Regions from separate parts of the Streptomyces sp. NPDC058470 genome, predicted to be linked through region 4. Evidence: riboswitches for the same ligand, from Rfam matches in the RefSeq annotation. Region 4 holds a riboswitch; each other region holds the start of a gene.

Region 1 (7,551 bases), on a different contig from region 4:
CGCGGACGCGCGGCGCTCGAAGAAGTTCGTCAGCTCCTGGACGCCCTGGAGCTCCATGAACGAGAACGGGTTCTCCGAGCCGTACACCGGGGCGAAGCCCAGGCGCTGGAGGCGCTGGTCGGCCACGCACTCCAGGTACTGGCGCATCGAGTCGGTGTTCATGCCCGGCAGACCCTCACCGCACAGATCGCGCCCGAACTGCAGCTCGGCCTCGACGGCCTCCCGCAGCATGTCGGTCACCTCCTGCTGAAGCTGCTCGTCGAAGAGCTCCGGCTCCTCCTTGCGGACGGTGTCGACGACCTCGAACGCGAAGGACATGTGCATCGTCTCGTCGCGGAACACCCAGTTGGTGCCGGTCGCCAGGCCGTGCAGCAGACCCCGGCTGCGGAACCAGTAGACGTACGCGAAGGCGCCGTAGAAGAAGAGCCCCTCGATGCACGCGGCGAAGCAGATCAGGTTGAGCAGGAAGCGGCGGCGGTCGGCCTGGGTCTGCAGGCTGTCCAGCTTCTCGACCTCGTTGATCCACTTGAAGCAGAACTCGGCCTTCTCGCGGATGGAGGGGATGTTCTCCACCGCGTCGAAGGCGGCCGTGCGGTCGTCCGGGTCGGGCAGGTAGGTGTCCAGCAGCGTCAAGTAGAACTGGACGTGCACCGCTTCCTCGAAGAGCTGGCGGCTCAAGTACAGCCGCGCCTCGGGGGAGTTGATGTGCTTGTAGAGGGTCAGCACCAGGTTGTTCGCCACGATCGAGTCGCCCGTCGCGAAGAACGCGACCAGACGGCCGATCATGTGCTGCTCGCCCTCCGACAGCTTCGCGAGATCGGCGACGTCCGAGTGGAGGTCGACCTCCTCGACACTCCAGGTGTTCTTGATGGCGTCCCGGTAGCGCTCGTAGAAGTCGGGGTAGCGCATGGGGCGGAGGGTGAGTTCGAAGCCCGGGTCGAGAAGGTTCTTCTGGGGGGTACTCACTGGCAGGCCTCGCAGGAATCGGGGTTTTCGAGGGAGCAGGCGACGGCGTCCTCGTCGGGGGTCGCCTGCACGGGGATGGTCTTCTCGGGCTGCGCCTGCGCCTGTGCCGCGCGGGCGATGCGGGTCGCCGGGCGGGAGCGCAGGTAGTACGTCGTCTTCAGGCCCGACTTCCAGGCGTACGCGTACATCGAGGAGAGCTTGCCGATGGTCGGCGTCTCCAGGAAGAGGTTCAGGGACTGCGCCTGGTCGAGGAACGGGGTGCGGGCCGCGGCCATGTCGATCAGGCCGCGCTGCGGGATCTCCCACGCCGTGCGGTACAGGTCGCGGACGTCCTGGGGAACCCAGGTGAAGCCCTGCACCGAGCCGTTGGACTCGCGCAGCGCCTCCCTCGTCTGCGCGTCCCACACGCCGAGCTTCTTCAGCTCAGCCACCAGGTAGGAGTTGACCTGGAGGAACTCGCCGGAGAGCGTCTCGCGCTTGAACAGGTTCGACACCTGCGGCTCGATGCACTCGTAGACGCCCGCGATGGAGGCGATGGTGGCGGTGGGCGCGATCGCGAGGAGGAGCGAGTTGCGCATACCGGTCTTGGCGATACGTTCCCGCAGGGTCGTCCAGCGCTCGGGCCAGGTGAGTTCGGTGTCGTAGTGGTCCGGGTGCAGGACGCCACGGGCCGTACGGGTCTTCTCCCACGCGGGGAGCGGGCCGTTGCGCTCGGCGAGGTCCGCGGAGGCCTCGTACGCGGCGAGCATGACGCGCTCGGCGATACGGGTGGAGAGCGCCTTGGCCTCCGGCGAGTCGAAGGGCAGCCGCAGCTTGAAGAAGACGTCCTGGAGGCCCATCGCGCCGAGGCCGACCGGGCGCCACCTGGCGTTGGAGCGGCCCGCCTGCTCGGTCGGGTAGAAGTTGATGTCGACCACGCGGTCCAGGAAGGTGACCGCGGTGCGGACGGTCTCGTCCAGACGCTCCCAGTCGATGTCACCGGCCGTCGTGTCGACGAACGCGCCCAGGTTCACCGAGCCCAGGTTGCAGACCGCCGTCTCGCCGTCGTCCGTGACCTCCAGGATCTCCGTGCAGAGGTTCGAGGAGTGGACGGTGTGGCCCGGCTCCGCCGTCTGGTTGGCGGTGCGGTTGGCGGCGTCCTTGAAGGTCATCCAGCCGTTGCCGGTCTGCGCGAGGGTGCGCATCATGCGGCCGTAGAGGTCACGGGCGGGAATGGTCTTCTTGGCGAGCCCCGCTTCTTCCGCCTTGCGGTACGCCGCGTCGAACTCGTCGCCCCACAGGTCGACCAGTTCGGGCACGTCGGACGGGGAGAAGAGGGACCAGCGGGCGTTCTCGTTCACCCGGCGCATGAACTCGTCCGGGATCCAGTGCGCCAGGTTCAGGTTGTGCGTACGGCGGGCGTCCTCACCGGTGTTGTCGCGCAGCTCCAGGAACTCCTCGATGTCGGAGTGCCAGGTCTCCAGGTAGACCGCGGCCGCGCCCTTGCGCCGGCCGCCCTGGTTCACCGCGGCGACCGAGGCGTCGAGGGTCTTCAGGAACGGGACGATGCCGTTGGAGTGCCCGTTCGTGCCGCGGATCAGTGAACCGCGTGAGCGGATACGGGAGTACGACAGGCCGATGCCGCCCGCGTGCTTGGAGAGGCGCGCGACCTGGTGGTAGCGGTCGTAGATGGAGTCCAGCTCGTCCAGCGGGGAGTCGAGGAGGTAGCAGGACGACATCTGGGGGTGGCGCGTACCGGAGTTGAAGAGGGTGGGGGAAGAGGGGAGGTAGTCGAGGCGGCTCATGAGGCGGTAGAGGGCCGCGACCTCGTCGAGGGCGCGGGTCGTGTCGTCCTCTGCGAGGCCCGACGCCACGCGGAGCATGAAGTGCTGGGGCGTCTCGACGACCTTGCGGGTGATCGGGTGGCGCAGGAGGTAGCGGCTGTGCAGCGTGCGCAGGCCGAAGTAGCCGAAGCGGTCGTCGCCTTCAGTGTCGATCAGTGCGTCCAGGCGGGCGGTGTGCAGGCGTACGAAGTCCGCTGTGCGGTCGGCGATGAGGCCCTCGCGATGGCCGACGGTGACCGAGTCGGAGAAGGTCCGCACGCCCTGAGAGGCGGCTTCCGCCGCGATACTGACCGTCAGGAGCCGGGCGGCCAGCCTGGAGTAGACGGGGTCCTCGGAGATCAGGCCCGCCGCGGCCTCGGTGGCCAGTTCGCGCAGCTCCGCAGCGATTTCGGAGGCCCCCCGTGCGGAGCGGCCGCGCAGCGCGGCGGCGGCGACCCGGCCGGGGTCGGCGCCGGAGAGGTCGGCGGTGAGGTCGGTCAGGGTCCGCAGCAGTGCGGTACCGGGGCCGTCCGTCTCCACCGGGGCCTGCTGCGTAGTCGCTGAGGCCGGGTCGACTGGCGCGATGGTCACGTGGGGCTCTCCCTCGCTGGGCACGGGGCCTTGGGGAGGGTGGCGGGGCACACGAGCGCACGCTCTTGGGCAGCGATGCGCCGCGTCCACCGGCCCATTCCGCGAGGCCCGGACGTCATGTCACCCGGGCCGGCTGGCCGGGGCGCACTGTCGGCAGGTCCTCGGACTTGACTCCATACGCGAACGAACGCGCATAAGTACACCGTTGCGGGACAGTTCCGGATTTGCACCGGATTCCCCTGCGGCGACAGCGAGCATGAGCATACATCTTGTGTCGGGTAGCGGTGGCACCCCCACATGTTGTGTCGGGTGGTTGGCTGCCGGGGGTTCGTCGTGGGTCGGGGCCGTACCGGAGCATCCGTCCTCGGTCAGGCGCGGAATCGGTCGGCCATGAGGGGGGCGGCGTTGACGCGCCAGCCGCTGCGGGCGGACGTTCCGGCACGTCCCCTTCTGCCGGGGAGGGGGCATCTTTTAGCCCGTCCGGCGTTTGAGGACGAGGCCGTTCAGGCCGATAGCGGGGGTCTGGGGGCGCAGCCCCCAGGTACGGGACGGGTAGGGGCGGAGGGGGCGAAGAAGATCTCCCTCTCCGCCCCCCGCCGGTGGTTAGTGCGTTGTTCCCGCCGTCGCCGGCGGGAGTTCCACCTGTACGCCCTTGTCGCCGGCGTCTGCCGTGTAGTCCTCGGGGCTTGTCTCGTCGATGCCGTCGGGGGCGTTGAAGGCGCGGAGGGCGAAGGTGAGGATCACGGTCACCACGACGTTCAGGACGAATGCCGTCAGGCCGATGTAGCCGATCTCACCGATGCCGGGGATCTCCTTGGAGCTGCCGCCGAAGTGCTTCTGCGTGGGGGAGGCCACGCCGTACGCGGCGAGGGTGCCGTAGAGCATGCCGACGGCCCAGCCCGCGAGGAGGGCCCAGCGGTGGAACCAGCGGGTGAAGAGGCCGCCGACCAGGGCCGGGAAGGTCTGCAGGATCCAGATGCCGCCAAGGAGCTGAAAGTTGATGGCGACCGTCTTGTCCATGGTGAGGACGAAGACGAGGGCGCCGACCTTCACGAGGAGGGAGACCAGCTTGGAGATCTTCATCTCCTGCGCGGGAGTGGCGTCCGGCTTGATGAAGTCCTTGTAGATGTTCCGGGTGAAGAGGTTCGCTGCCGCGATGGACATGATGGCGGCGGGGACCAGGGCGCCGATGCCGATCGCCGCGAAGGCCACGCCCGCGAACCAGTCCGGGAACATGTTCTCGAAGAGCTGGGGGATCGCCAGCTGGGCGTTCTCCACCTTCACCCCGGCCGCGATCGCCATGAAGCCGAGCAGGGCCAGGAGGCCCAGCATGAGGGAGTACAGAGGGAGGATCGTGGTGTTGCGACGGATCACCTCGCGGCTGCGGGAGGAGAGCGTCGCCGTGATCGAGTGCGGGTACATGAACAGGGCCAGCGCCGAGCCGAGGGCGAGGGTGGCGTACGTCCACTGGCCGGCCTCGGCCGGGACGGTCCCGCCCGCGCCTGCTGCCGTGTACTTGTCGTTCGCCGCCTTGAAGATCTCGTCGAAACCGCCCAGCTTGATCGGGATGTAAATGATGGCCACCGCGATCACGATGTAGATCAGGGTGTCCTTCACGAACGCGATCATGGCGGGGGCCCGGAGGCCCGAGGAGTAGGTGTACGCCGCCAGCACGCCGAAGGCGATCAGGAGGGGGAGGTCCTTGACGAACCAGTTGGTGTCGTCGCCGCCTCCTACGCCCATGACGTCCAGGACCGCCTGGATGCCGACCAGTTGGAGTGCGATGTACGGCATCGTGGCGAGGATGCCGGTCACGGCTACGGCCAGGGACAGGCCCTTTGAGCCGAAGCGGCCGCGTACGAAGTCCGAGGTCGTCACGTAGCCGTGCTTGTGCGAGACCGACCAGAGGCGGGGGAGGAAGGTGAAGATCAGCGGGTAGACGAGGATCGTGTACGGCACGGCGAAGAAGCCGGCCGCGCCCGCCGCGTAGATCGCGGCCGGTACGGCGACGAAGGTGTACGCCGTGTAGAGGTCGCCGCCCAGCAGGAACCAGGTGACCCAGGTGCCGAACGACCGGCCGCCCAGGCCCCATTCGTCGAGGCTTTCGTCGGCTGCCCTGCGCCAGCGTGCGGCCAGGAAGCCCATGACCGTGACGGCCAGGAAGAAGAAGATGAAGACGGCGAGTGCGACGCCGTTCACGCCGTCGTTCATGCTCCGGCACCCCTCTTACGGGCGCGCTGGTCACGCTGCCACAGCTTGTACGCGGTCATGGTGAGGGCGGCCGAGATGAACACCCAGAGCATCTGGTACCAGTAGAAGAACGGGATTCCGATGAAGGCCGGGTCGGTCTTGGCGTACGAACCGACCCACAGCATCGCCACGAACGGCGCGAGCAGGCAGAGACCGATCACCACCCGGACCGGTGTCACCACCGGTGGCTTCACTTCAGGCGCATCTGACATATGGCGGCTCCGTCCCCTCGCTGATCACCTGTGTAACGCGCAGGCAATCTAGGCGACGAGGTCAGGTAAGCGGAACCCCTGTCCGTATGTCAGTCGGCAAATGGCGTCCGGATAGCCGTATATGCGTCCTCAGCAGCAGCGGAACCCCTGCCGGGGGTCCTTGTCCCGGCGGTCCGTTCGCATCCGCTCGAACTCGCGCCGGGTGGGGAGGAGAGCGGCAGGGTGGTCTTCTCGGATGTGCGCGATATGGCGGTCGTAGGATGATTCATCTGTCAATTCCCTTACGTACCAACGGATTCCGTTAATCGCTCTGTGCAGCGCCGACCGCATCGCGTTCCTCCGCCTTCTCCTGTTTGGTCGGGATCAGACCGGCCGGTGCGATGATCTTCGACTTCACGTACGGTGCCTCGGTCAGGGTGGAGAGCGCGGGGCGGCGTACGTGGCGGATGCAGACCCGGGCCGCGTCCGCGATCACGACGATGACCAGGACGGCCAGGACCGCCGCGAGGACGCCGTCCACCGTGGAGTTGGTGACGACCGTGTGCATGTCGTCCATGTTCTTGGCCGGTGGCAGGACCTTGCCCGCGTCGATGCCGTCCTGGTACACCGAACGCTGCTGGAAGAAGCCCACGCGCGGGTCGCCGGAGAAGACCTTCTGCCAGCTCGCGGTGAGGGTGACGACCGCGTCCCAGAGGAGTGGAATCCCGGTTACCCAGGCCCACTTGAGGCGTCCGGATTTCACGAGGAGTGTGGTGCAGACGGCCAGCGCGACCGCGGCCAGCAGCTGGTTGGAGATGCCGAAGATCGGGAACAGCTGGTTGATGCCGCCCAGTGGTTCGTGGACGCCGACCCAGAGGAAGTAGCCCCACAGGGCGCACACGACGCCGCTCGTGATGACGAGGCCGGGCTTCCAGCTCACGTTCCTGAAGGGCCGGTAGACGTTGCCCAGCATGTCCTGGAGCATGAACCGGCCCACACGCGTGCCCGCGTCGAGGGCGGTCAGGATGAACAGCGCCTCGAACATGATCGCGAAGTGGTACCAGAAGGCTCTGAGGCTCCCTCCGGTGACCTGGGAGAAGATCTCCGAGACACCGAGGGCCAGGGTGGGCGCGCCGCCGGTGCGGGAGAGCAGGGTTGCCTCTTCTACCTGTTCGGCTGCCTTCGCCAGGTCCGCGGGCGAGATGGTGTAGCCGAGGTTCGCGACCGCCTGGGACGCCGATTCGACGGTGCTGCCGATGACCCCGGACGGCGCGTTCATCGCGAAGTACAGACCCGGGTCGATGATGCTGGCGGCGACCAGCGCCATCACGGCGACCGACGACTCCATGAGCATGGAGCCGTACCCGATCATGCGGATCTGCGTCTCTTTCTGGATCATCTTCGGTGTGGTGCCGCTCGATATGAGCGAGTGGAAGCCCGACAGCGCGCCGCACGCGATGGTGATGAAGACGAACGGGAACAGCGAGCCCGCGAAGACCGGGCCGTCGCCCCGCGAGGCGAAGTCCGTGACCGGGTCCATTTTGAGTGTTGGCAGGGCTATGACCACGCCGAGGGCGAGCAGTGCGATCGTGCCGATCTTCATGAAGGTGGAGAGGTAGTCGCGGGGTGCCAGGAGCATCCAGACGGGCAGGATCGAGGCGATGAAGCCGTACGCCACCATCCAGACGACCAGGGTGGCGGGGGCGAGGGTGAAGGTGTCGGCCCAGGAGGATTCGGCGACCCAGCGGCCC
Region 2 (7,551 bases), on a different contig from region 4:
CAACAGAACACCCGCACAAGCCACACACCGTCGCCCACGCAGGGCGACCAGACCTGTAGACCCGCCGCACATGACTCACCGACACCAAGCCGCCAGAGCCGACCTCCCACCAGGACACCCGGGCAGGGTGCACACCGTCGCCCGCGTGGGGCGGGCAGGCCCCGGGCCACCGGATGGTTCGGCACCGCCGGATCGGTGCGTCTGGGCCGAGCACCGCTGCGGCGGGAGGAACTGCCACCGGCGGGACGAAGCAGAGCGCCGCTCGGCGGAGGCAGCCAGAGGCAGCAGCAGCCCCCGCCCCCGCACGGGGAGCGAACCCCAGCCGACCCGCTGGCCCGCTGGCCCGCTGGCCTACAGGCCTACAGGCCCAGCGACCTACAGGCCCGCTGGCCTGCCCACCTACTGGCCCGCCGACCTGTCGACCCGCCGCGCCGACCCGCTGCCCTGCCGACCCGCCCGCCGACCCGCTGCCCTGCCGACCCGCCCGCCAGCCCGCGCACCCGCCGACCCGCGGGCCCGCGGACCCGCGTCGCCGACCGCCTCGCCCGCCCGCCCCCGGGCGCAGCCCACCGGCCGCCCGACAAGGAACTCCGCACCCCAGGAGCGCAGCCCCCACCCCCTACTCCCGTTGCCCGTACCCCCTCAGCCGGTCCCCCGCCTCCTCCACCTGCTCTCGTGTCAGGAGCGTGGGTGACAGGCCGGGTACGGAGGAGGCGGTCAGCCAGACCTGGCACATCCATTCCAGCTGGGCGGTGCGGTCGTAGGCCTGGCCGAGGGACGTGCCGTAGGCGATCGTGCCGTGGTTCTGGAGGAGGCAGGCCGTGCGGTGGGTGAGGGCCTGGCGCATGTTCTCGGCCAACTCTGGGGTGCCGTAGGTCGCATAGGGGGCAACACGGACCGGGCCGCCCAGGTCGCCCGCCATGTAGTGGATCAGGGGGAGTTCGGGGACGAGCGTCGAGACGGCCGTCGCGTGCGGGGCGTGGGTGTGGACGACGGCGCGTGCGTCGGTGGTGCGGTAGACGGCGAGGTGCATGGGCAGTTCACTAGTCGGAAGGAGCGAACCGCGCACCTGCCGCCCGTCGAGGTCGACCCCCACGGCGTCGCCGGGCGTCAGCCTGTCGTAGGGCACCCCCGTCGGTGTGACCAGGACGGTGTCCCCGACGCGTACCGAGACGTTGCCCGAGGTACCGACGACCAGCCCCTCGGCCACCGTGCGCCGCGCCGTGGCGACGAGCTCGTCCCACGCCCGCTCCTCCGCGCCCCGGGCGTCCGGAGCGTGCCGCTCACGCGCCACCTGCGCGCCCTCCCGTCCGCCCCGATCGCCCCGTGCGTCCCGCCGCTGCTCAGCCATGCCGCGATCCTGCCAGGCCCCGGAGTCAACACGGCGGCGGCGAGGGCACTTTAGGGCGGAATCCCTTCGTCCGTAAGATCGCATAGGGGCATACATCGCCCCCTGAGGGCAATTGGCCGGAGATCGACGAGTTTTCGATGATCTTCCAGTAGCCTCTGGGGGTTTTGTCACGCACGTCGCCATTCCGGGGGAAATATGGCCCGTGGTAACAGACCGTCCCGCCATCGCGCCCGCGTCGTCGCGGCCACCGTCACAGCACTCACCGTCGGGGGGACCGCTCTCGCCGAGGTTCCGGCCTCCGCGGCCGGCAAGCCCAAGGGGCACGACGTCTCCTCGCACCAGAAGAACGTCGACTGGCAGAGCGCCAAGGCGAAGAGCGCACAGTTCGTCTACGTCAAGGCGACCGAGTCCCACACCTACCGCAACCCGTACTTCAGCCAGCAGTACAACGGGGCACGCAACGCGGGCATCATCCGCGGCGCCTACCACTTCGCCCTGCCGAACAAGTCGTCCGGCACCGCCCAGGCCGCACATTTCGTGCGCAACGGCGGTGCGTGGCGGGCGGACGGCTGGACGCTGCCGCCCGCGCTCGACATCGAGTACAACCCGTACGGCACGAACAAGTGCTACGGCCTGACCAAAGCCAGGATGGTGAGCTGGATCAAGGCCTTCAGTGACGAGGTCAAGCGGCAGACCGGACGCCGTCCGGTGATCTACACGACCACGCACTGGTGGAACACCTGCACCGGCAGCAGCAGCGCCTTCGGCGCGAACCACTCCTTGTGGCTCGCGCGCTACGACTCGGCGACCGCGGGCACCCTGCCGGCCGGCTGGTCCTTCTGGACCTTCTGGCAGTACGACAACAGCGGCAGCCTGCCGGGCGACCAGAATCTCTTCAACGGATCCACGACCCAGCTCAAGAAGCTCGCGAAGGGCTAGGCCGACAGGACCTAGTGGAACTATCGGAACCCAGCATTCCGCCTGTGTTCGAGACATCGGACCGGGCCAGAGCCGCCCCTCCAGCACAATTGGAGGAGCGCTCGCCGTAGAGACACTCGAAAGCCCGCCCAAGTTCATCTTCCGTTCACCCAGGTTGCCTACGGTCCTCGTGCCACTGACGTCAAAGAGAAGCCTGGGTAAATGGAACACATCACGCTCCTCCTCGGAATCGTGATCGTTACCGCTCTCGTGTTCGATTTCACGAACGGTTTCCACGACACCGCCAATGCGATGGCTACGACCATTTCGACCGGTGCTCTCAGACCCAAGACGGCGGTGGCCATGTCCGCCGTGCTGAATCTCGTCGGTGCGTTCCTCTCCGTGGAGGTCGCCAAGACGATCTCCGGCGGGATCATCAACGAAGAGGGCATCCGCACCGAAGTGATCTTCGCGGCGCTCGTCGGCGCCATCCTCTGGAATCTGCTGACCTGGCTTCTGGGTCTGCCCTCCAGTTCCTCCCACGCACTCTTCGGCGGCCTCATCGGCGCCGCGGTCATGTCGGCCGGCTGGTCGTCGGTGAACGGCTCGACCGTCGTCACCAAGGTGCTGCTTCCCGCGATCGCCGCGCCCGTCGTGGCCGGACTCGCCGCGATGCTGGCCACCCGGCTGACGTACAGGATCGGCAGCCGCGCCGACGAGAAGGCGACGGCCAAGGGCTACCGCGCCGGGCAGATCGCCTCGGCGGGCCTCGTCTCGCTGGCCCACGGCACGAACGACGCGCAGAAGACGATGGGCATCATCACCCTCGCGCTGGTCACCGGCGGTGTGATCGCGCCGGACTCGAACCCACCCACCTGGGTCATCGTCTCGGCCGGTATGGCCATCGCGCTCGGCACCTACCTGGGCGGCTGGCGCATCATCCGCACGATGGGCAAGGGCCTCACCGACCTCGCGCCGCCGCAGGGCTTCGCCGCCCAGACCAGCGCGGCCACGGTCATCCTGGCCTCCTCCCACCTGGGCTTCTCGCTCTCCACCACGCAGTCCTGCTCCGGCGCCGTGATGGGCTCCGGTCTCGGCCGCAAGGGCGGTGTCGTCCGCTGGTCGACCGCGCGCCGCATGTTCATCGCCTGGGGCCTCACGCTCCCGGCGGCCGGCCTGGTCGGCGCGGGCGCGGAGTTCCTCACCAAGCAGGGCACCTGGGGCATCGTCCTGACGGGCGCACTCCTGGTGGCCGGCGCGGGCACCATCTGGAAGCTGTCACGCCGCCAGCCGGTGACCATCGACAACGTCAACGAGGTCACCGCCGAGCCCTCGGGCGTCGTCACCGTGGCGATCGCCGCGGTCACCCCGCCGCCCGCGGGTCCGCTCACCGGCGAGCTGACCGGCGAACTGAAGGCCACCATCCCGTCCCCGGACGCGGAGCCCACCTCTCCGGCCACGGTGTAAGGAACGAACAGCATGCACATCGACTGGGCAGCCCTCGGCTCCGTCTTCGGAGTCAGCCTCGTGACCACCGTGGCCCTCGTCGGCCTCTTCACCCTGGGCATCGTCGGCCTCTCCAGGCGCGAGTCGGCCTCGGCACAGGGCGGCTCCGCCGCTCTCGCGGTCACCGGCGCGTACGCCTGCTTCGCCGCCTGCGCGGCGGCGGTGGCGTACGGGATCTATCTGATCGTCGCCTGACGGCCATTCCGGGACCGAACCGCACAAGCAAGGCATCGCCTCGGGTGGGGCGTGGGATGTGTCAACGTCCCACGCCCCACCCGTATGTGGGCCTTCGCACACTCTCCCTCCGCAGGTCAACAGCAAGTTGACGGGTCTTCCAACGCCGTGGTGGACTGCCGGAGCCAAGTACGACGGCACGAGAGGAAGCCGGTGCGAATCCGGCGCGGTCCCGCCACTGTCACCGGGGAAGGTAGTCCCCGGAAGCCAGGAACTCCCACCGTCGGTCTCTTCGAACCAGGGCGTGGACACCCTGAGTGAGGACATATCGCCATGCGCGGCTGCCCAGGTGCCTTGCGAACGACGGTTGTGCCCGACCTGACGGTCGGCTGAACCGGTGCGTGCCGATCGCGTCTTCGCGTACGGCGCCGCCGCCGGCCTCCTCGGTGATCTACTGCTCGGCGATCCCCGCCACGGGCATCCGGTCGCCGCGTTCGGGCGGGCCGCGGGAGCCGTGGAGCAGGTGCTGTGGCGGGACGACCGCGGGTGGGGCGCGCTGCACACGGCCGTGTGTGCGGGCGGTGCCACCGTGCTCGCGGCGCTCGCGAGTCATTCCGTACGGGGATCACGTACCGCCTCCCTCGCGCTGACCGCCGCCGCCACTTGGGCCGTCGTCGGGGGGACCTCGCTCGGCCGAGAGGCCCGGGCGATCGGCAGCGCGCTGGAAGCCGGCGATGTCGAGCTGGCCCGGGAGCGGCTGCCGCATCTGTGCGGGCGGGATCCGCAGGCGCTCGACGCGGACGGGATCGCGCGGGCCGTCGTCGAGTCCGTCGCCGAGAACACCTCCGACGCCGTGGTGGGGGCCCTCGTGTGGGGGGCCGTTGGTGGTGTGCCCGGGCTTGTCGGGTTTCGGGCCGTGAACACGCTCGACGCCATGGTCGGGCACAAGTCAGCCAAGTACCGGCGCTACGGCTGGGCCTCCGCGCGGCTCGACGATGTCGCGGGCTGGCCGGGGGCGCGGCTCACCGCTGCCCTCGCCGGCGCTGCCGGAGGCGATCCGCGGGGCGCCGTACGCGCGTGGCGGGTGGACGCCTGCAAGCATCCGAGCCCGAACGCCGGGCCGGTGGAGGCCTCGTTCGCGGGGGCGCTCGGGGTACGGCTGGGCGGGACCCTCGCGTACGGCGGACGGGTCGAGCACCGGCCCGTTCTGAACGGCGGGGGGCGCGCCGTCGCGGTCGGTGACATCGAGCGGGCCGTACGGCTGTCGCGGCGCGTGAGCTGGCTCGCGCTGGGTGTGTGTGCTGCCGGACGGCTCCTCATGAAGGGGCGTGCCTCGTGAGCGGCGGGCTGCTGGTCGCCGGGACCACCTCCGACGCGGGCAAGAGTGTCGTGACCGCCGGGATCTGCCGGTGGCTGGTGCGGCAGGGCGTCAAGGTGGCGCCCTTCAAGGCACAGAACATGTCGCTGAACTCGTTCGTGACGCGGGAGGGCGCCGAGATCGGGCGGGCCCAGGCGATGCAGGCGCAGGCCGCGCGCGTGGAGCCGACCGCGCTCATGAATCCCGTACTGCTGAAGCCGGGGAGTGACCGGAGCAGTCAGGTCGTGCTCATGGGGAAGCCCGTGGGTGAGATGAGTGCGCGCGGCTACCACGGCGGGCGGCAGGAGGCGCTGCTAGGGACCGTGCTGGAGTGCCTCGCCGAGTTGCGGGGCACGTATGACGCGGTGATCTGCGAGGGGGCGGGGAGTCCTGCCGAGATCAATCTGCGGCGGACGGACATCGTGAACATGGGGATCGCGCGGAACGCGCGACTGCCCGTGCTGGTCGTGGGCGACATCGATCGTGGGGGCGTCTTCGCGTCCTTCTTCGGGACCGTCGCGCTGCTGTCGCGCGAGGACCAGGAGCTCGTCGCCGGGTTCCTGGTGAACAAGTTCCGCGGGGATGTCTCCCTGCTGGAGCCGGGGCTCGACATGCTCCACGGGCTCACCGGGCGGCGCAGTTACGGCGTGCTGCCCTTCCGGCACGGCCTCGGGATCGACGAGGAGGACGGGATGGCGGTCTCGCTGAGGGGGGCAGTGCGGGAGTCCGTGGTCGTCGCGCCCGTCGGCGAGGACGTGCTGCGCGTCGCCGTCTGCGCGGTCCCCCTGATGTCCAACTTCACGGACGTGGACGCGCTGGCGGCCGAGCCGGGTGTCGTCGTGCGCTTCGTGGACCGGGCCGAGGAACTGGCCGACGCGGACCTCGTCGTCGTACCCGGCACCCGGGGGACGGTGAAGGCACTGGAGTGGCTGCGGGAGCGCGGGCTCGCCGACGCGATCGCGCGACGCGCGGCCGAGGGACGGCCCGTGCTCGGTATCTGCGGCGGCTTCCAGCTCCTCGGCGAGCACATCGAGGACGAGGTCGAGTCGCGAGCCGGTCATGTCGACGGGCTCGGGCTGCTACCTGTACGGGTGCGGTTCGCGCGGGAGAAGACGCTCACGCGGCCCGTGGGCGAGGCGCTCGGCGAGCATGTCGAGGGGTACGAGATTCATCACGGCGTTGCCCAAGTCACCGGCGGGGAAGCCTTCTTGGACGGGTGCCGGGTCGGTGAGGTCTGGGGCACGCACTGGCACGGCTCGCTGGAGTCGGACGGGTTCCGGCGTGCCTTTCTACGCGAGGTGGCGGCCGCCGCGGGGCGCCGCTTCGTACCGGCCGCCGACACGTCGTTCGCGGCGCTGCGCGAGAAACAGTTGGACCTGCTCGGCGATCTGATCGAGGAACACGCGGATACGGACGCGCTGTGGCGGCTCATCGAGTCGGGCGCGCCGTCAGGACTGCCTTTCATTCCACCGGGAGCGCCCGCATGAGCACAGTGTTGTTGTTGTCGACCGCCGACACGGATCTGCTGGCGGCCCGGGCCTCCGGCGCCGCGTACCGGATCGGCAATCCGACCCGGGTGGACGTCACCACCGAACTCCCCGAGCTGGTCAGGGGCGCGGACGTCGCCGTCGTACGGCTCCTTGGCGGGAAGCGGGCCTGGGAGGACGGGCTCGCCTTCCTCAAGTCGTCCGGCATTCCGACCGTGCTGCTCGGCGGGGAGGCCGTCCCCGACGCGGAGTTGATGGCCGAGTCGTCCGTGCCCGCCGGTGTGGTCGCCGAGGCGCTGCGCTATCTCGTCGAGGGCGGCCCGGAGAACCTGACCGAGCTGGCCCGCTTCCTCTCCGACACCGTGCTGCTCACCGGCGAGGGATTCGAAGAGCCGCGCAAGATGGCCGAGTTCGGCGTGAGCGGCGAGCGTACGTTCGTCGAGGGCCGGCCGACGATCGGCGTGCTCTTCTACCGGGCGCACGAGCTGTCCGGCAACACCGCCTTCGTCGACACGCTGTGCGACGCGATCGAGGCGCGGGGGGCCAACGCCCTTCCCGTGTACTGCGGTTCGCTGCGTGACGCCGACGCGGGACTGTACGAGATCCTCGCCAGGGCCGACACGCTGGTCGCCACCGTGCTCGCGGCCGGCGGCACCCACGCCTCGCAGGCCTCCGCGGGCGGTGATGAGGAGGCCTGGGACATCGGGGCGCTCGCCGACCTCGACATCCCTGTGCTGCAAGGACTCTGCCTCACCTCC
Region 3 (7,551 bases), on a different contig from region 4:
CCAGAAGGGTCTGTCGGTCGCGTTCGACCTGCCCACCCACCGCGGCTACGACAGCGACCACCCGCGCGTGACCGGTGACGTCGGCATGGCGGGCGTGGCCATCGACTCCATCTACGACATGCGGCAGCTCTTCGACGGCATCCCGCTGGACAAGATGACCGTGTCGATGACGATGAACGGCGCCGTGCTTCCCGTACTCGCCCTCTACATCGTGGCGGCGGAGGAACAGGGCGTGCCGCCCGAGAAGTTGGCCGGGACCATCCAGAACGACATCCTCAAAGAGTTCATGGTCCGCAACACGTACATCTATCCGCCGAAGCCGTCGATGCGGATCATCTCCGACATCTTCGCCTTCACCTCGCAGCGGATGCCGCGCTACAACTCCATCTCGATCTCGGGCTATCACATCCAGGAGGCGGGCGCGACGGCCGACCTGGAGCTGGCGTACACGCTCGCGGACGGTGTGGAGTACATCCGGGCGGGGCGCGAAGTCGGCCTGGATGTGGACGCGTTCGCACCTCGGCTGTCCTTCTTCTGGGCGATCGGCATGAACTTCTTCATGGAGATCGCCAAGCTGCGGGCGGCACGCCTGCTGTGGGCGAAGCTGGTCAGGCAGTTCGATCCGCAGAACGCCAAGTCCCTTTCGCTGCGCACCCATTCGCAGACCTCCGGCTGGTCGCTGACGGCGCAGGACGTGTTCAACAACGTCACGCGTACGTGTGTGGAGGCGATGGCCGCCACCCAGGGCCACACCCAGTCGCTGCACACCAACGCGCTTGACGAGGCACTCGCCCTGCCCACCGACTTCTCGGCGCGCATCGCCCGCAACACACAGCTGCTGATCCAGCAGGAGTCGGGCACGACCCGGGTGATCGACCCGTGGGGCGGCAGCGCGTACGTGGAGAAGCTGACGTACGACCTCGCCCGCCGGGTTTGGCAGCACATCGAGGAGGTCGAGGCGGCCGGCGGCATGGCCAAGGCCATCGACGCGGGCATCCCCAAGCTGCGCATCGAGGAGGCCGCGGCCCGCACCCAGGCCCGGATCGACTCGGGCCGCCAGCCGGTCATCGGCGTCAACAAGTACCGGGTGGAGACGGACGAGAAGATCGATGTCCTCAAGGTCGACAACTCCTCCGTACGGACTCAGCAGATCGAGAAGTTGCGGCGGCTGCGGGCGGAGCGCGACGAGCGGGTCTGCCAGGACTCGCTGGAGGCGTTGACGCGGGCGGCCGGGGGCGAGGACAACCTGCTGGAGCTGGCGGTGAACGCGGCGCGCGCCATGGCCACCGTCGGGGAGATCTCCGACGCCCTGGAGAAGGTGTACGGGCGGCACGCGGGACAGATCCGTACGATCTCCGGTGTGTACCGCAACGAAGCCGGCGAGTCCCCGTCCGTGGACCGCACGCGCACGCTCGTGGACGCCTTCGCGGAGGCCGAGGGGCGCCGCCCGCGCATCCTGGTCGCCAAGATGGGCCAGGACGGTCATGACCGCGGCCAGAAGGTGATCGCCACCGCCTTCGCCGACCTCGGCTTCGACGTGGATGTCGGCCCGCTGTTCCAGACCCCGGGCGAGGTGGCCCGCCAGGCCGTCGAGGCGGACGTGCACATCGTCGGGGTGTCCTCGCTGGCCGCGGGCCATCTCACCCTCGTACCGGCGCTGCGGGAGGAGCTGGCGGCGGAGGGCCGCGAGGACATCATGATCGTCGTGGGCGGGGTGATCCCTCCGCAGGACGTGCCGACCCTGCTGGAGATGGGTGCGGCCGCCGTGTTCCCGCCCGGGACGGTGATCCCGGACGCCGCGTACGACCTCGTCCAGCGGCTCTCGGCCGATCTCGGGCACGACCTGTGATCGAGCTCGACACCTACGTCAAGGGCGTACTCGACGGGAAGCGCGCGCTCGTCGCGCGCGCCGTCACCCTCGTCGAGTCCACCCGGCCCCAACACCGGGCGCTCGCCCAGGAGTTGCTGACCGAGCTGCTGCCGCACAGCGGCCGGGCGCGGCGGATCGGCGTCAGCGGCGTACCGGGCGTGGGCAAGTCGACGTTCATCGACGCCTTCGGCACGATGCTGACCGCGCTCGGCCACCGGGTGGCGGTGCTGGCGGTGGACCCGTCCTCCAGCCGTACGGGCGGTTCGATCCTGGGCGACAAGACGAGGATGGAACGCCTGGCCGTCGACCCGGCGGCCTTCATCCGGCCCTCCCCCACCGCCGGCACGCTGGGTGGGGTCGCCAAGGCGACGCGTGAGTCGATCGTGGTGATGGAAGCCGCGGGCTACGACGTGGTGCTGGTGGAGACGGTCGGTGTCGGTCAGTCCGAGACGGCCGTGGCGAACATGGTCGACTCCTTCCTCCTGCTGACCCTCGCCCGCACCGGCGACCAGCTCCAGGGCATCAAGAAGGGCGTCCTCGAACTGGCCGACGTGATCGCCGTCAACAAGGCGGACGGACCGCACGAACGCGACGCGCAGGCAGCCGCACGGGAGTTGGCGGGCGCGCTCCGGCTCATGCACGGCAGGGACGCGGCCTGGACGCCGCCCGTACTGAGCTGCAGCGCCCGCGAGTCGGCCGGCCTGGACACCGTCTGGGACCGCCTGGAACAGCACCGCACGCTCCTCGACTCGTCCGGCCGGCTCGCCGCCAAACGCCGTGACCAGCAGGTCGACTGGACCTGGACGATGGTCCGCGACGAACTCCTGGGCCGTCTGCATGCCGATCCGGCCGTACGAGCCCTCGCACCTGCCCTCGAACAGCGGGTCAGGGACGGCGAGTTGACGGCCACACTCGCCGCCGAGCGCATTCTCAGGACCTTCGGCGGCAAGGACTAGCGGCTGCCGGATTCCCGTTGCCTCAGACGTCGGGCTCCCGGCGGCGACGTAACAAGGCCGCTATCGCGCAGCGCAGACAGTCATCGCCCTCGAGGGCTGTCTCTGTCTCCGGGTGGGCGGTACGCGAGAGGGCCCCCGGATGGTTCCGTGGGCCCTGGCTCGCGTGGCGGGTCATCTCAGTGGGGAGCGGCGACCGGTCGTCCCGCCGTGGCCGTCGCAGGCTTGGGATGGAGCAACCGCTCGGCCAGTTCGCCGAACACCAGCCCGAAGCCACCCCACAGGGTGATCTGTATGGCCAGCGCCGAGACGCGGAAGCGCCACAGCACGGTGGCCGGGAAGTCGGCCGGCACCTCGTTGATGACGGGCAGGAACGCGTACGCCAGTCCGATCGCGACGGCGAAGGCGGCCACCGCCGAGACGGTGGCATACCAGGTGCCCACCTTCGGGGCGAGCCGCTTGCCCAGAATGGTGGCGGCGATGGCGAGGAGCACGCTGAGCACCATCATCAGCAGGTACAGGGTGGTCCGCTTGCCGATGGTGTCGCCGTTGCCGACCGCGGGCGGGTTGGCCGGGTATTTGAGGAACGGCACGACGTACACGGCGAGCAGCGCGCTCCCCGACAGGAGCAGCGCCGTCGCCCGCGCACCGAAACGGCCCACGCGGCCGAGCGCGAAGCAGAAGGCGAGGGCGGCGATGCCGCCGAAGGCGACCCCGTAGATCAGCACACCGGTGGCGAGGCCTGCGGTGGACTGGAGGCTGCGGGAGACGAGTTCGACCTCGTGCTCGTGGCCCGAGGCATGGGCTTCCTCGAAGCTGATCGCGCTGTCGACGCTCGGCTCACCGAGGAAGTAGGCGACGATCAGGGCGAGCACGCCGGCACCGAGGCCGGCGAGCATGCCCCGCACGAGAAGGTTTCTCACTGTTGCGGAGTTCATGAGGTGCGCGGCGTCCTTCGTCAGTGGCAGGGGAAGCCGAGGAGATGGCGGGCGTCGTGCACCCACTCGTGGACTTCCTCGCCGGAGACGACGGAGGTGGCGCCCTGCTCAGCGCCGACGAAGTACAACAGGACCAGCATCAGGATGCCGAAGAAGACCGCCCAGGGGGCGATGTCCTTGAGCGGCAACTTGGCCGGTATGACGGGGATGGTGGTTGTCGGCTGGGCGACATGCTGCGCCATGGCAGGGCCTCCTCTGGGAGTTCGCGTCCCATCTCGGTGGTGCAGTGGACGACGGCCACGGGTCTGACTTGGGAAGCACCCCAAGGGCGTCCTCTTCACAGTGGCGCGACCGTGCCGGATTCTCACCAGCTTCCGTCTCGCCGTCGTCGATATCGGACCGACGGTACCGTGTGTCGCGTGCATGGCCAAGACCGCGTCACCTGGCGTGATCTTCCTCTCCTGCCTGGTGACGCGGCCGGTGCGACCCGTGGGTCACCGGTGACGGAACTCTTGCGCCCGCTGACAACGAGAGCGTCCATGCCCACTTCGCGACCGCCGACCCGAAGGTCAGGCCTTGTCCGTCTCCAGATGGCGCTGTTGCATGCGCGCGATGACGCGCTCCCGTCCCAGGCTCTTGGCCTCGCGGAGCTTGCCTTCCGCGGCGAGCAACGGAATCCAGAACAACCAGCCCCACAGGCTGTATTCGACCACTCCGCTCCACACCAGCGTCTTGTTCAGACCGAACGACAGGACGAACGTCAGCACATACGCGGCGACCCGATGGGCGAGCAGCAGGCGCAGCGGTGCGTTTCGGGGCCCCTGCAGGAGCTCGACCGCCGCGGCCAGTTCGGCGGCCCGGAGGTCTTCTCCGTCACCCTCGCCGGACTCCCCGCGGGCGGCTCGCCGCAGCGCCTCGGTGACCAGCACGCTCTGTTCCGCGACGGCTTCCTGATGAGCCTGCCCCTGAACGGCACTTGACTTCACGTCGTCCCAGTAACCGCGGCCGGCCCAGCCGGTCGCGGCATCGACGCGCTCGCGTTCGGGCGAGCCGGGCGGCGCCAACTCCTCGACCCTGGCCTGCAAGGGCACCGCACGGGCTGCACGCCCCGAGTAGGCGAAGGCGTCGGCGCGAAGGCACAACTCCAGATACGACACCAGGAGCCCGAGATCGTCCGGCGCGAGCGCGAGGCCCTGGCGATACGCGGCCTCGGCCTCGGCGTCGTGGTCGTCCTCGTCCTCCGCGGCGTGCGCCTGCCCGAGCCAGCGGAAGAGAACGGGATCCGGCCCGCACTCCTCGAGCCCCGCCTCCGCAGTTGTCCTCACAGCGGCGAATCCACCCACCGCGAAAAGCTCCGAGCACCGCTCTGCGTACTGCTGCCGTTCCACGTCGTACCGCTGCCGTTCCACGTTCCCACCCCAGTCGTCCGAACATGCACCTTCCGTAGTGATCAGTACCGTTGTCAATATCGGCTTGATCACGATGCGCAGGTCAGCGACGTACGGCGTGGATGTTCGCGAGCTACGACGAGCTGAGGGTGGGGCCCATGCCGCGCAGTTGCTGGATGGTTCCGCCGAGCTTCGCGCGGAACGGCTCGAGCATCTCCTCGGGCGCGGTGACGACCCAGCGCGAGCCGACGAGGTACTTGCCCCCGTACATGCTGGCGGTGTTCAGCCACGTCAGCTTGTACTTCTCCTCGGGAAAGGTCGTGATGGCGTAGTCCGCGTTCTCGGTGTGACAGACACCCACGCGCAGTTCATCTGCGTCGGTGCGGATCTGCACCTTGCACCCGGTCAGGTTGGCGATCACCTCGACCTTGGCCGGCGCCACGACCGCGGCCGAGGGGGCGGCGATCTCCGCCTGCCCACGATCCGCCGCGGCGTCGTCCTCGCCGCTGCCGCAGGCCGTGGCCAGCGGCAGAAAGGCCAGGCTTGCGGCGAGTGCGGCGCCACGTGCCAGGTTGCGTCCGGTGCGTCCTCGCGCTTGCTGCCGGTGCACGTCGCCTCTCCGTCTCGGGACCGCTCCCGCCCGCCCACAGGTGCGGACAGACGCATTCGACGAGGGGTACGGACGCAGACCGCCGACCGTTCAGCGCGGCCCGGGCTCCGAGCGAAGGTGCCCATGAGCGGCGCGCTCAGCCCCAAGGACCGGAATGCCCCACACGAAAAGGGCCCCCACAGGCTCTCGCCTGCGAAGACCCTCCGCACCGTCGGGACGACAGGATTTGAACCTGCGACCCCTTGACCCCCAGTCAAGTGCGCTACCAAGCTGCGCCACGTCCCGATGCGTTCGACCCACGGTGACCCGCGTGATCGTGCGAACAGAACTTTACCCCACCCCAGGGGCTGCTCCGTTAATTGCGCAAGCGCGCGACAATCAGGGTATGAGCGGGGCATCTGAGGTTCGGCAGGGCGGCGGGCGGGACCGGGACCCGGACGGGCGGGCGCGGAACGCCCGGCCGCGTGACGGACTGGGGCGGCCGTTGCCGTACGGCGCGGCCGGTGTGGAACGGCAGCCGGAGGGCCTCGTACGCAGCCCCGAGGAGACCGTCGCCGAGGCACAGGCGCTGCTGGACGGCGGAAGACCGTTCCACGCGCACGAGGTCTTCGAGGATGCCTGGAAGGCGGGCCCCGAGGAGGAGCGTGCGCTGTGGCGGGGGCTCGCCCAGCTCGCCGTGGGGCTCACTCACGCGGCAAGGGGCAACACGACGGGCGGGGCGCGGCTGCTGCGGCGCGGGGCCGGGGCGGTGGAGGAGTGGGCTTCGGGGACCGGCCGGGCACGCCCCTACGGGATGGTGCTCGTGGAGCTGGGCTCCTGGGCAAGGGAGTTGGCGGGAGCCGTCGAGCGGGACGGTACGGCGATCAGCGCGACGGCCTGGGCGCCGCGGCTGCGCGGACGGCGAGGGTGACGAAGCCGCGCGCCCTCCCTCCGCCGGGTGCGGTGGAGCCACTGTCAGTGGTGTGCGGCAGACTCTGGGTGTGCGAAAGATTCATGTCATCGGGATCGGGGCGGGTGACCCCGACCAGCTCACGCTTCAGGCGGTCAAGGCGCTGAGGGACACCGACGTGTTCTTCATCCTGGACAAGGGCGAGGTGAAGGCCGACCTCGTCCAGCTGCGCCGTGACATCCTCGACGCGCACCTACCCGAGGGGACGTACCGGCTGGTCGAGGCGCGCGACCCGGACCGCGACCGGTCCGCCGGGGGCACGGCGTACTCGCCGGCGGTCGGGGACTGGCGCAGCGCCCGAGCCGAGATCTACCAGCGCCTGATCTCCGAGGAGCTGGGCGAGCAGGAGAGCGGCGCGTTCCTGGTCTGGGGCGATCCCTCGCTGTACGACAGCACGCTCGGGATCCTGGAGGAGATTCTGGAGCGGGGTGCGGTGTCGTTCACGTACGACGTCGTACCCGGGATCAGCAGTGTGTCCGCGCTGGTCGCCCGGCACCGGACGGGCCTCAACCGGGTCGCCCGGCCCGTCCAGATCACCACCGGCCGCCGCCTCGCGGAGGGCTTCCCGGACGGCGTCGACGACGTGGTCGTCATGCTCGACGCCCATCAGGCCTTCCGGCAGTACGCCGACCAGGACATCGACATCTACTGGGGCGCCTACATAGGCACTCCCGACGAAATCCTCGCCTCGGGCCCCATTGCCGAGGCGGCTCCCCGCATCGAGCGTCTGCGCGCCGAGGCCCGGGAGCGCAAGGGATGGATCATGGACACGTACCTGCTGCGCAGGCATCCGAAGGGGTAGCACGCTCAGTAGGGGCTGGGCCCGTACGCCGGGCGGGTCGT
Region 4 (7,551 bases):
CGCCGCGTCCTGGCGATGGTCACCGGCGCCGCTCTGGTGGGGCATCTCTTCTTCCCGCTCGCGCCACCGCGGCTGCTGAAGGCCGCGGGGCTCGTGGACACCGGACAGGTGTACGGGCCCACGGTGTACGGGGCGCACCCCGCGACCGATGCGGTGGCGAACCAGTTCGCGGCGATGCCCTCGCTGCACTTCGGCTGGGCCCTGATGGTCGCGATCGGTCTGATCGCCGCGACCAGGTCCCGGTGGCGCTGGCTGTGGCTGCTGCATCCGCTGATCACCCTGCTGGTGATCGTCGGTACGGCGAACCACTACTGGCTCGACGCGATCGTGGCGGCCGCGCTGCTCGGCATCGCCCTTTCGGTGATCCACCTGCCGCACCGGACGACGACAACGGCGGGGCGTACACAGGAATTTGCCGATGACGCCGTACGGGACATACCGGAGCTCGTGGGAGCCGGCCGATGAACGCCACGGTCGCCGCCGTCGTCCTGTCGCTGTTCTCGGCCGTCGCGTACGCCGCCGCGGCCGTGGCACAGGAGCGGCTCGCGTCCCGCAGCTCGGACTCCGGTGTGCTGCGGCTGCTGGGCAGCGGCGCCTGGTGGTGGTCGGTCGCGCTGAACGCGTCCGCCGCGCTGCTGCATGTCGCCGCGCTCAAGTTCGGCACGCTCACGCTGGTGCAGCCGCTCGGGGCGCTCACCCTGGTGGCGGCGGTGCCGCTGGGTGCGCGGGTCGCCGGGCGACGGGTCAGCGCGGTCGAGTGGCGTGGCACCGCGCTCACCCTGACCGGACTGGCGGCGCTGCTCGTCACGGCGTCCGGTCCTGCGCCCGACAACGTGCTGAGCCTGCCGCAGGCGCTGGGCGTCGCCGCCACGACCGCCGTACTGATCGGCGCCCTCGCGCGCCGGGGCGCACGGCCGGGGCTGCGGCACGCGACCGCCTCGGGATTCGCCTCCGGCGTCGCCTCGGCGCTCACCCAGACGGTGACGGTGGCCGCGACCGACCGCTCGGATTCGCTGCTCAGCGCCCAGGTGATCGTGGTGGCCGTGCTCGTGGCGGCCTTCGCGGTGGGCGGACTGTTCCTGTCGCAGACCGCGTACCGGGGCGGCCTCGGCGCGCCGCTCGCCGTGGTGACGCTCGCCAATCCGGTGGCTGCCGCGGTGATCGGCCTGTCCCTGCTCGGCGAACGGCTCCAGGATGGCGCGGCGGGTGTGCTGCTGGCCCTCGTGGGAGCGGGCATCGCGGCCTGGGGTGTGGTGACGCTGTCCCGCTCGACGCCACGGCCCCCGCTGCCGGTCGACGACCATCCGGTCGCCGCGGTGCTGGCCCTTGAGCCCCAGTCGGCGGCGTACGAACCCTCGTTGCTGCCGCAGCAACCGAACGCGGGGCATCTCACCGCGCTGTAGAACCGCCATGGAACGGGCGGTCACGGAGGGGCCGTGACCGCCCGTTCCCCTCAGTCGGTCACGATCGCCGGGTCGCTCACGCCCGGCCGCCCGTTCTCCACATGTCCGGCGAACCTGCGCAGGAAGCTCGCATCCGCGTCGGAGACGACGGTCAGGTCGTACCAGCGCTTGCTCGCCCACAGGTCGAACGTGCGCTGCACACTCGCGCCCGACCGCACCTTGAACGACTTCGGTCGGCCGCCGTAGCCGTTGCTCACCTTCAGGTTGACCGTTCCGGGGCCCTTGTTGGTGAGGGTCAGCTCGACGTTGTCGCCGACGTGTCGTGCGGTGACCTCGGGTCCGGCCTTCTTGCCCGGGCCCCCGAAGGTGCGCAGGAAGCCGTTGGGGCCGTGCACCGTCAGGTCGTACGAACCGTTCGAGTACGCCGAGTTCCAGCTGTCGTCGACCTTCTTGCCGGCCCCGGTCGTGTAGGTCCAGGGGCCGTCGGTGCGGTTGCCGGACGTGACGAGGAAGACGGCGCCGGCCTCGGCGCCCGAGCCGAAGGTGAGCGTGTACTTGCCGGCCGCCGCGTCCGCCGAACCGTCCACCGCGGGCTCGTACTTGAGCGGGCGGGCCGGCCGCGAGCCGGGCTCCTGCTTGGGCAGGACGGGGTTCGCGGGCGGGGTCGGCACGTAGTCGGGGTGGTGGTCGTTGTCCGGCGGTTCGTAGCCGTCGGTGTCCGGCAGCGTGACCGGCGACGCGTTCTTGTGGGCGAAGTCGAAGGCCGAGCTGAGGTCGCCGCTGATCGCCCGCCGCCAGGGCGAGATGTTGGGCTCGTGCACTCCGAAGCGGCGCTCCATGAACCGGATGATGGAGGTGTGGTCGAGCGTCTCGGAGCAGACGTAACCGCCCTTGCTCCAGGGCGAGACGACGAGCATCGGCACCCGCTGGCCCAGCCCGTAGGGGCCCGCCGTGTGGCTCGCGTCGCCCGCGAAGAGGTCCGGCGCGACGTCGACGGTGGACTTGCCCTGCGCGGCGGACTGCGGCGGGAATGGCGGTACGAGGTGGTCGAAGAAGCCGTCGTTCTCGTCGTACGTGACGAACAGCGCTGTCCTTCCCCACACCTCGGGGTCGGAGGTGAGCACGTCCAGGACCTGGGAGATGTACCAGGCTCCGTAGTTCGCGGGCCAGTTGGGGTGCTCGGTGAAGGCCTCGGGCGCGACGATCCAGGAGATCTTCGGCAGCTTCTTACCCTGTACGTCGGCCTTGAGCTGGTCGAAGAAGCCCTCACCCTTGCGGGCGTCGGTGCCGGTGCGCGCCTTGTCGTAGAGCGGGTCGCCGGGCTTGGCGTTGCGGTACTTGTTGAAGTACAGCAGCGAGTTGTCGCCGTAGTTGCCGCGGTAGGCGTCGGGTATCCAGCCCCAGGAGCCGTTCGCGTCCAGGCCGTCGCCGATGTCCTGGTAGATCTTCCAGGAGACGCCGGCAGCTTCGAGGCGCTCGGGGTACGTCGTCCAGTCGTAGCCGACCTCGTCGTTGCCGAGGACCGGGCCGCCGCCGGTGCCGTCGTTGCCGGTGTAGCCCGTCCACATGTAGTAGCGGTTCGGGTCGGTGGACCCGATGAACGAGCAGTGGTAGGCATCGCAGATGGTGAACGCGTCGGCCAGTGCGTAGTGGAAGGGAATGTCCTCGCGCGTCAGGTACGCCATCGTCGTCGACGACTTACTGGGCACCCACTTGTCGCACTTGCCCTTGTTGAAGGCGGCGTGTCCGTCATTCCAGTCGTGCGGGAGGTCCTGGATGAACTGCAGGCCCAGGTCGTCGGCGTCGGGCCGGAAGGGGAGCACGTCCTTGGCGCCGTCCGACTGGTGCCAGACCGACCTGCCACCCGAGGTCGTGGCCGGACGGGGGTCGCCGAAGCCGCGGACACCCCTGAGCGAGCCGAAGTAGTGGTCGAACGAACGGTTCTCCTGCATCAGGACGACGATGTGCTCCACATCGTCGATCGTGCCGGAGCCTTGGTGCGCGGGCAGCGCCGCGGCCCGCTCGATGCTGTTGGACAGCGCGGTGAGCGCCGCGGTGCCGCCGGTGACCTGGAGGAAGCGGCGCCGATTCACTTGAGGCATGGGTTGGGTGACCTCTTGTCCTGACGGAAACAACGGAACTACCGAACCACCGAACGACGGAACTGCGGGATGACCGGGTGGCCGGGCTGCTGCTGGAACATGTGCGATTGGAGTGTTGCAAGAGCACCGAACGACAAGGAAGGGCCTCATGGCCCCTGTGTGAAACTCGGCGATACGTGCGGCGAACGGCGACAATAGGAGCGCCAATGGCCGACTCCCGCAACCAACGTCAGGCAAAACCCGCGGCGAGGCGGCCGCCCGGTCCCGACTCGGATCGCAGGGACGGCATGTCTCGTCCCACCATCCGGCATGTGGGCGTTGTCCCCGCGGTCGCCCGAAGCCCTTTAGGCTGGTCTGTGCAGCTGGTTCGCCCCGTCCGCCAGGCGGGAGGCGTCGTAAGAGGGAACCCGGTGGAACTCCGGGACTGCCCCGCAGCGGTGAGTGGGAACGACCGCCGTCATACGCACTGGACCCGAGAGGGACTGGGAAGCGACGGCCAGTAGGTGTCCGCCCTTCGGAGGACGCGCCCACAAGTCCGAAGACCTGCCCGCTGCCCGTGCGTGACCCATCGTGCGCGGACATCCCGGTGACCTCGTGGGCGGGTCGGCGTACATATCCAGACGGACGATCGTGCCTTTCCGCGCGAGGATCGTCGCGTTCGGTGTGTCACCCCTTCGCGCTCTCGTCCCGTCTCCGGGATCTCAGGGATTCATCTCGCGAAGGAGATTTCCGTGACCACCAGGACCGCAGCCGCGGCAGCACAGGCCACCGTGTACGGCTACCCCCGCCAGGGCCCGAACCGGGAGCTCAAGAAGGCGATCGAGGGTTACTGGAAGGGCCGCGTCATCGCCGACGCCCTACGTGCCACCGCCGCCGACCTGCGCCGGACCAACTGGCAGCAGCTGGCGGGGGCCGGCGTCCACGAGGTACCGACCGGCGACTTCTCGTACTACGACCACGTCCTGGACACCACGGTCATGGTCGGTGCGATCCCCGAACGCCACCGGACCGCCGTCGTGACCGACGCCCTGGACGGCTACTTCGCCATGGCGCGCGGCACGCAGGACGTGGCGCCGCTGGAGATGACGAAGTGGTTCGACACCAACTACCACTACCTGGTGCCCGAGCTGGGTCCCGACACCGTCTTCACCACCGACTCCACCAAGCAAGTCGACGAGCTCCGCGAAGCCCTCTCCCTGGGCCTGACCGCCCGCCCGGTCCTGCTGGGCCCCGTCACCTATCTCCTGCTCGCCAAGCCCGCGCCCGGCGTGGCCGCGGACTTCGACCCGCTCACCCTCCTCGACCGGCTGCTGCCCGTGTACGCCGAGGCCCTCGCCGACCTGCGAGCCGCGGGCGCCACCTGGGTACAGCTCGACGAACCCGCCCTCGTCCAGGACCGTACGCCGGCCGAGCTGAACGCCGCCGAACGCGCCTACCGCGATCTGGGAGGGCTCACCGACCGACCGAAGCTGCTGGTCGCCTCGTACTTCGACCGGCTCGGCGACGCCCTGACCGTGCTCGCCAAGGCTCCCGTCGACGGGCTCGCCCTCGACTTCACCGACGCGGCCGCCGCCAACCTGGACGCGCTCGCCGCCGTGGGCGGTCTGCGGGGCAAGCGCCTGGTCGCCGGGGTGGTCAACGGACGCAACATCTGGGTCAACAACCTGGAGAAGTCACTCGCCACGCTGGGCACCCTGCTGGGCCTGGCCGGTCAGGTCGACGTGACCGCCTCCTGTTCGCTGCTCCACGTCCCGCTCGACGCCGCCGCCGAGCGTGACATCGACCCGCAGATCCTGGGCTGGCTCGCCTTCGCCCGGCAGAAGACCGCCGAGATCGTCACCCTCGCCAAGGGCCTCACCCTCGGGACCGACGCCATCACCGCGGAACTGGCCGCCAACCGGGCCGCCCTGGCCGCCCGCGCCCGCTCGCCGATCACCCGCGACCCCGCCGTACGGGCCCGCGCCGCCGCCGTCACGGAGGCCGACGCCCGCCGCAGCCAGCCGTACCCCGAGCGGGCCACCGCCCAGCGCGCCCACCTCGGCCTGCCCCTGCTGCCGACCACCACCATCGGCTCCTTCCCGCAGACCGCCGAACTGCGCACCGCGCGGGCCGACCTGCGCGCGCGGCGGATCGACAGCGCCGGGTACGAGGAGCGGATCAGGGCCGAGATCGGCGAGGTGATCTCCTTCCAGGAGAAGATTGGCCTGGACGTCCTGGTGCACGGCGAACCCGAACGCAACGACATGGTCCAGTACTTCGCCGAACAGCTCACCGGCTACCTCGCCACGCAGCACGGCTGGGTCCAGTCGTACGGCACCCGCTACGTCCGCCCGCCGATCCTGGCCGGCGACATCTCCCGCCCCGAGCCGATGACGGTGCGCTGGACGACGTACGCCCAGTCCCTGACCGAGAAGCCGGTCAAGGGCATGCTCACCGGGCCGGTCACCATGCTCGCCTGGTCCTTCGTCCGCGACGACCAGCCGCTCGGCGCCACCGCCCGCCAGGTCGCCCTCGCCCTGCGCGACGAGGTCAACGACCTTGAAGCGGCGGCCACTTCGGTCATCCAGGTCGACGAGCCCGCGCTGCGCGAGACGCTCCCGCTGCGAGCGGCCGACCGCCCGGCCTACCTGGCGTGGGCCACCGAGGCGTTCCGGCTCAGCACCAGCAGTGTGCGTCCGGACACACAGATCCACACCCACATGTGCTACGCCGAGTTCGGCGACATCGTCCAGGCCATCGACGACCTCGACGCCGACGTCATCAGCCTGGAAGCCGCCCGCTCACACATGCAGGTCGCCCGCGAACTGGCCGGACACGGCTACCCCCGCGAAGCCGGACCTGGCGTCTACGACATCCACTCCCCGCGCGTACCGGGCGCGGACGAGGCAGCGGCCCTGCTGCGCAAGGGACTTGAGGCCATCCCCGCCGAGCGGCTGTGGGTCAACCCCGACTGCGGCCTGAAGACCCGCGGCTGGCCCGAGACCCGCGCCTCCCTGGAGAACCTGGTCGCGGCGGCCCGGACGGTCCGCGCCGAGCTCACAGGATCCTGACTCCGCCGGGGACGGCCGAGAGGGAGTGCTCCGGCTCCCTCTCGGCCGTCCCCGGTCGGTGCTCGGCGTACAGGTGGCGCGTGGCTGTGATGTCGTAGCCCAAGCACGTGCCCGTCCCCCGGCACGGAGAACAGGAGCGAAGTGGTGACCAGCCGCGTCACATTCATCTCACCGGCGATGAACCGGTCGTTGCGCGAGGCCCGGTTCGACGACGGCAGCCCGCTCGATGCGAGTGGCGCCGCACGCGCCGAGTCCGCCGCCGGCACCCTTCCCACTGCCGACCGGGTGCTGGTCTCCCCGACGGTGCGCTGCCGGGAAACGGCGTCGGCCCTCGGGCTCGCCGCGCGGGACGAACCCGGGCTGCGTGCTCCGGACATGGGCCGCTGGCGGGGTCGGACGCTCGACGAGGTCGGCGGCGCGGAACCGGACGCGATGGCCCGCTGGTTGACGGACCCGGCCGCGGCACCGCCCGGCGGGGAATCGGTGCGGGACCTGTGCGAGCGGGTCGCCGGGTGGCTGGACGCGTCCGCGGAGGTCACGGGCAGGACCCTCGCCGTGGTGGAGCCGGAGATCGTACGGGCCGTGGTGGTCACGGTCCTCAAGGCGCCACAGGCGGCCTTCTGGCGGCTCGACGTACCGCCGCTGACCGCGACCGAGGTCAGCGGACGCTCCGGACGCTGGAACCTGCGGCTCGGACAGCCGCTCGGTACGCGCACCGGTGCCCGCCGCTGACGCCGTCAACGGCGGCGTACCGCGGGCCCGCACGCCAGGAGAGCCCCGTGCAGGAGTGAGCCCTGTACGCGCCCCCGCGGGCGCGGGGAAAATGCGCGATGCCAACGGTCTTGCGGTTGAGGTAGCGCCTATCTCAACCCCCAACTTCCAGGAAGGCAGGTCGGCCACCGTGCTGTTGCGTCTGCCCACGTCCCTGTCCGAAGCACAGGAGTGCATGGCCGAAGGGGCGGTGCCGATAGGCGGGGCGACTCTGGTGTGGGCCAC

The links. A riboswitch is a leader RNA that binds a small molecule or an ion and turns the genes downstream of it on or off. The one in region 4 is predicted to bind cobalamin.
Region 1: linked by a shared signal. The riboswitch ahead of ACFWP7_RS18720 (ribonucleoside-diphosphate reductase subunit alpha) and the one ahead of metE (5-methyltetrahydropteroyltriglutamate--homocysteine S-methyltransferase) in region 4 are both predicted to bind cobalamin.
Region 2: linked by a shared signal. The riboswitch ahead of ACFWP7_RS25505 (cobalamin biosynthesis protein) and the one ahead of metE (5-methyltetrahydropteroyltriglutamate--homocysteine S-methyltransferase) in region 4 are both predicted to bind cobalamin.
Region 3: linked by a shared signal. The riboswitch ahead of ACFWP7_RS19870 (CbtB domain-containing protein) and the one ahead of metE (5-methyltetrahydropteroyltriglutamate--homocysteine S-methyltransferase) in region 4 are both predicted to bind cobalamin.

What each region holds. Positions count from the first base shown of each region.
Region 1 covers NZ_JBHXMF010000023.1:40,619-48,169, reverse strand. The annotation lists gene ACFWP7_RS18725 (ribonucleotide-diphosphate reductase subunit beta) at 1-909, opposite strand, end outside; gene ACFWP7_RS18720 (ribonucleoside-diphosphate reductase subunit alpha) at 963-3,359, opposite strand; cobalamin riboswitch at 3,494-3,640, opposite strand; gene mctP (monocarboxylate uptake permease MctP) at 3,963-5,570, opposite strand; gene ACFWP7_RS18710 (DUF3311 domain-containing protein) at 5,567-5,821, opposite strand; gene ACFWP7_RS18705 (CstA-like transporter-associated (seleno)protein) at 5,951-6,151, opposite strand; gene ACFWP7_RS18700 (carbon starvation CstA family protein) at 6,123-7,551, opposite strand, start outside.
Region 2 covers NZ_JBHXMF010000036.1:55,694-63,244, forward strand. The annotation lists gene ACFWP7_RS25485 (class II aldolase/adducin family protein) at 620-1,351, opposite strand; gene ACFWP7_RS25490 (lysozyme) at 1,547-2,290, shown strand; gene ACFWP7_RS25495 (anion permease) at 2,492-3,736, shown strand; gene ACFWP7_RS25500 (hypothetical protein) at 3,749-3,970, shown strand; cobalamin riboswitch at 4,105-4,246, shown strand; gene ACFWP7_RS25505 (cobalamin biosynthesis protein) at 4,347-5,288, shown strand; gene ACFWP7_RS25510 (cobyric acid synthase) at 5,285-6,793, shown strand; gene cobN (cobaltochelatase subunit CobN) at 6,790-7,551, shown strand, end outside.
Region 3 covers NZ_JBHXMF010000025.1:57,674-65,224, reverse strand. The annotation lists gene scpA (methylmalonyl-CoA mutase) at 1-1,849, shown strand, start outside; gene meaB (methylmalonyl Co-A mutase-associated GTPase MeaB) at 1,846-2,826, shown strand; gene ACFWP7_RS19875 (CbtA family protein) at 3,003-3,761, opposite strand; gene ACFWP7_RS19870 (CbtB domain-containing protein) at 3,782-4,003, opposite strand; cobalamin riboswitch at 4,039-4,180, opposite strand; gene ACFWP7_RS19865 (hypothetical protein) at 4,331-5,170, opposite strand; gene ACFWP7_RS19860 (hypothetical protein) at 5,283-5,759, opposite strand; tRNA gene ACFWP7_RS19855 (tRNA-Pro) at 5,971-6,044, opposite strand; gene ACFWP7_RS19850 (DUF309 domain-containing protein) at 6,145-6,669, shown strand; gene cobF (precorrin-6A synthase (deacetylating)) at 6,740-7,510, shown strand.
Region 4 covers NZ_JBHXMF010000072.1:8,081-15,631, forward strand. The annotation lists gene ACFWP7_RS36735 (phosphatase PAP2 family protein) at 1-465, shown strand, start outside; gene ACFWP7_RS36740 (DMT family transporter) at 462-1,403, shown strand; gene ACFWP7_RS36745 (phosphocholine-specific phospholipase C) at 1,454-3,505, opposite strand; cobalamin riboswitch at 3,852-4,071, shown strand; gene metE (5-methyltetrahydropteroyltriglutamate--homocysteine S-methyltransferase) at 4,237-6,555, shown strand; gene ACFWP7_RS36755 (histidine phosphatase family protein) at 6,700-7,287, shown strand; gene ACFWP7_RS36760 (FAD binding domain-containing protein) at 7,457-7,551, shown strand, end outside.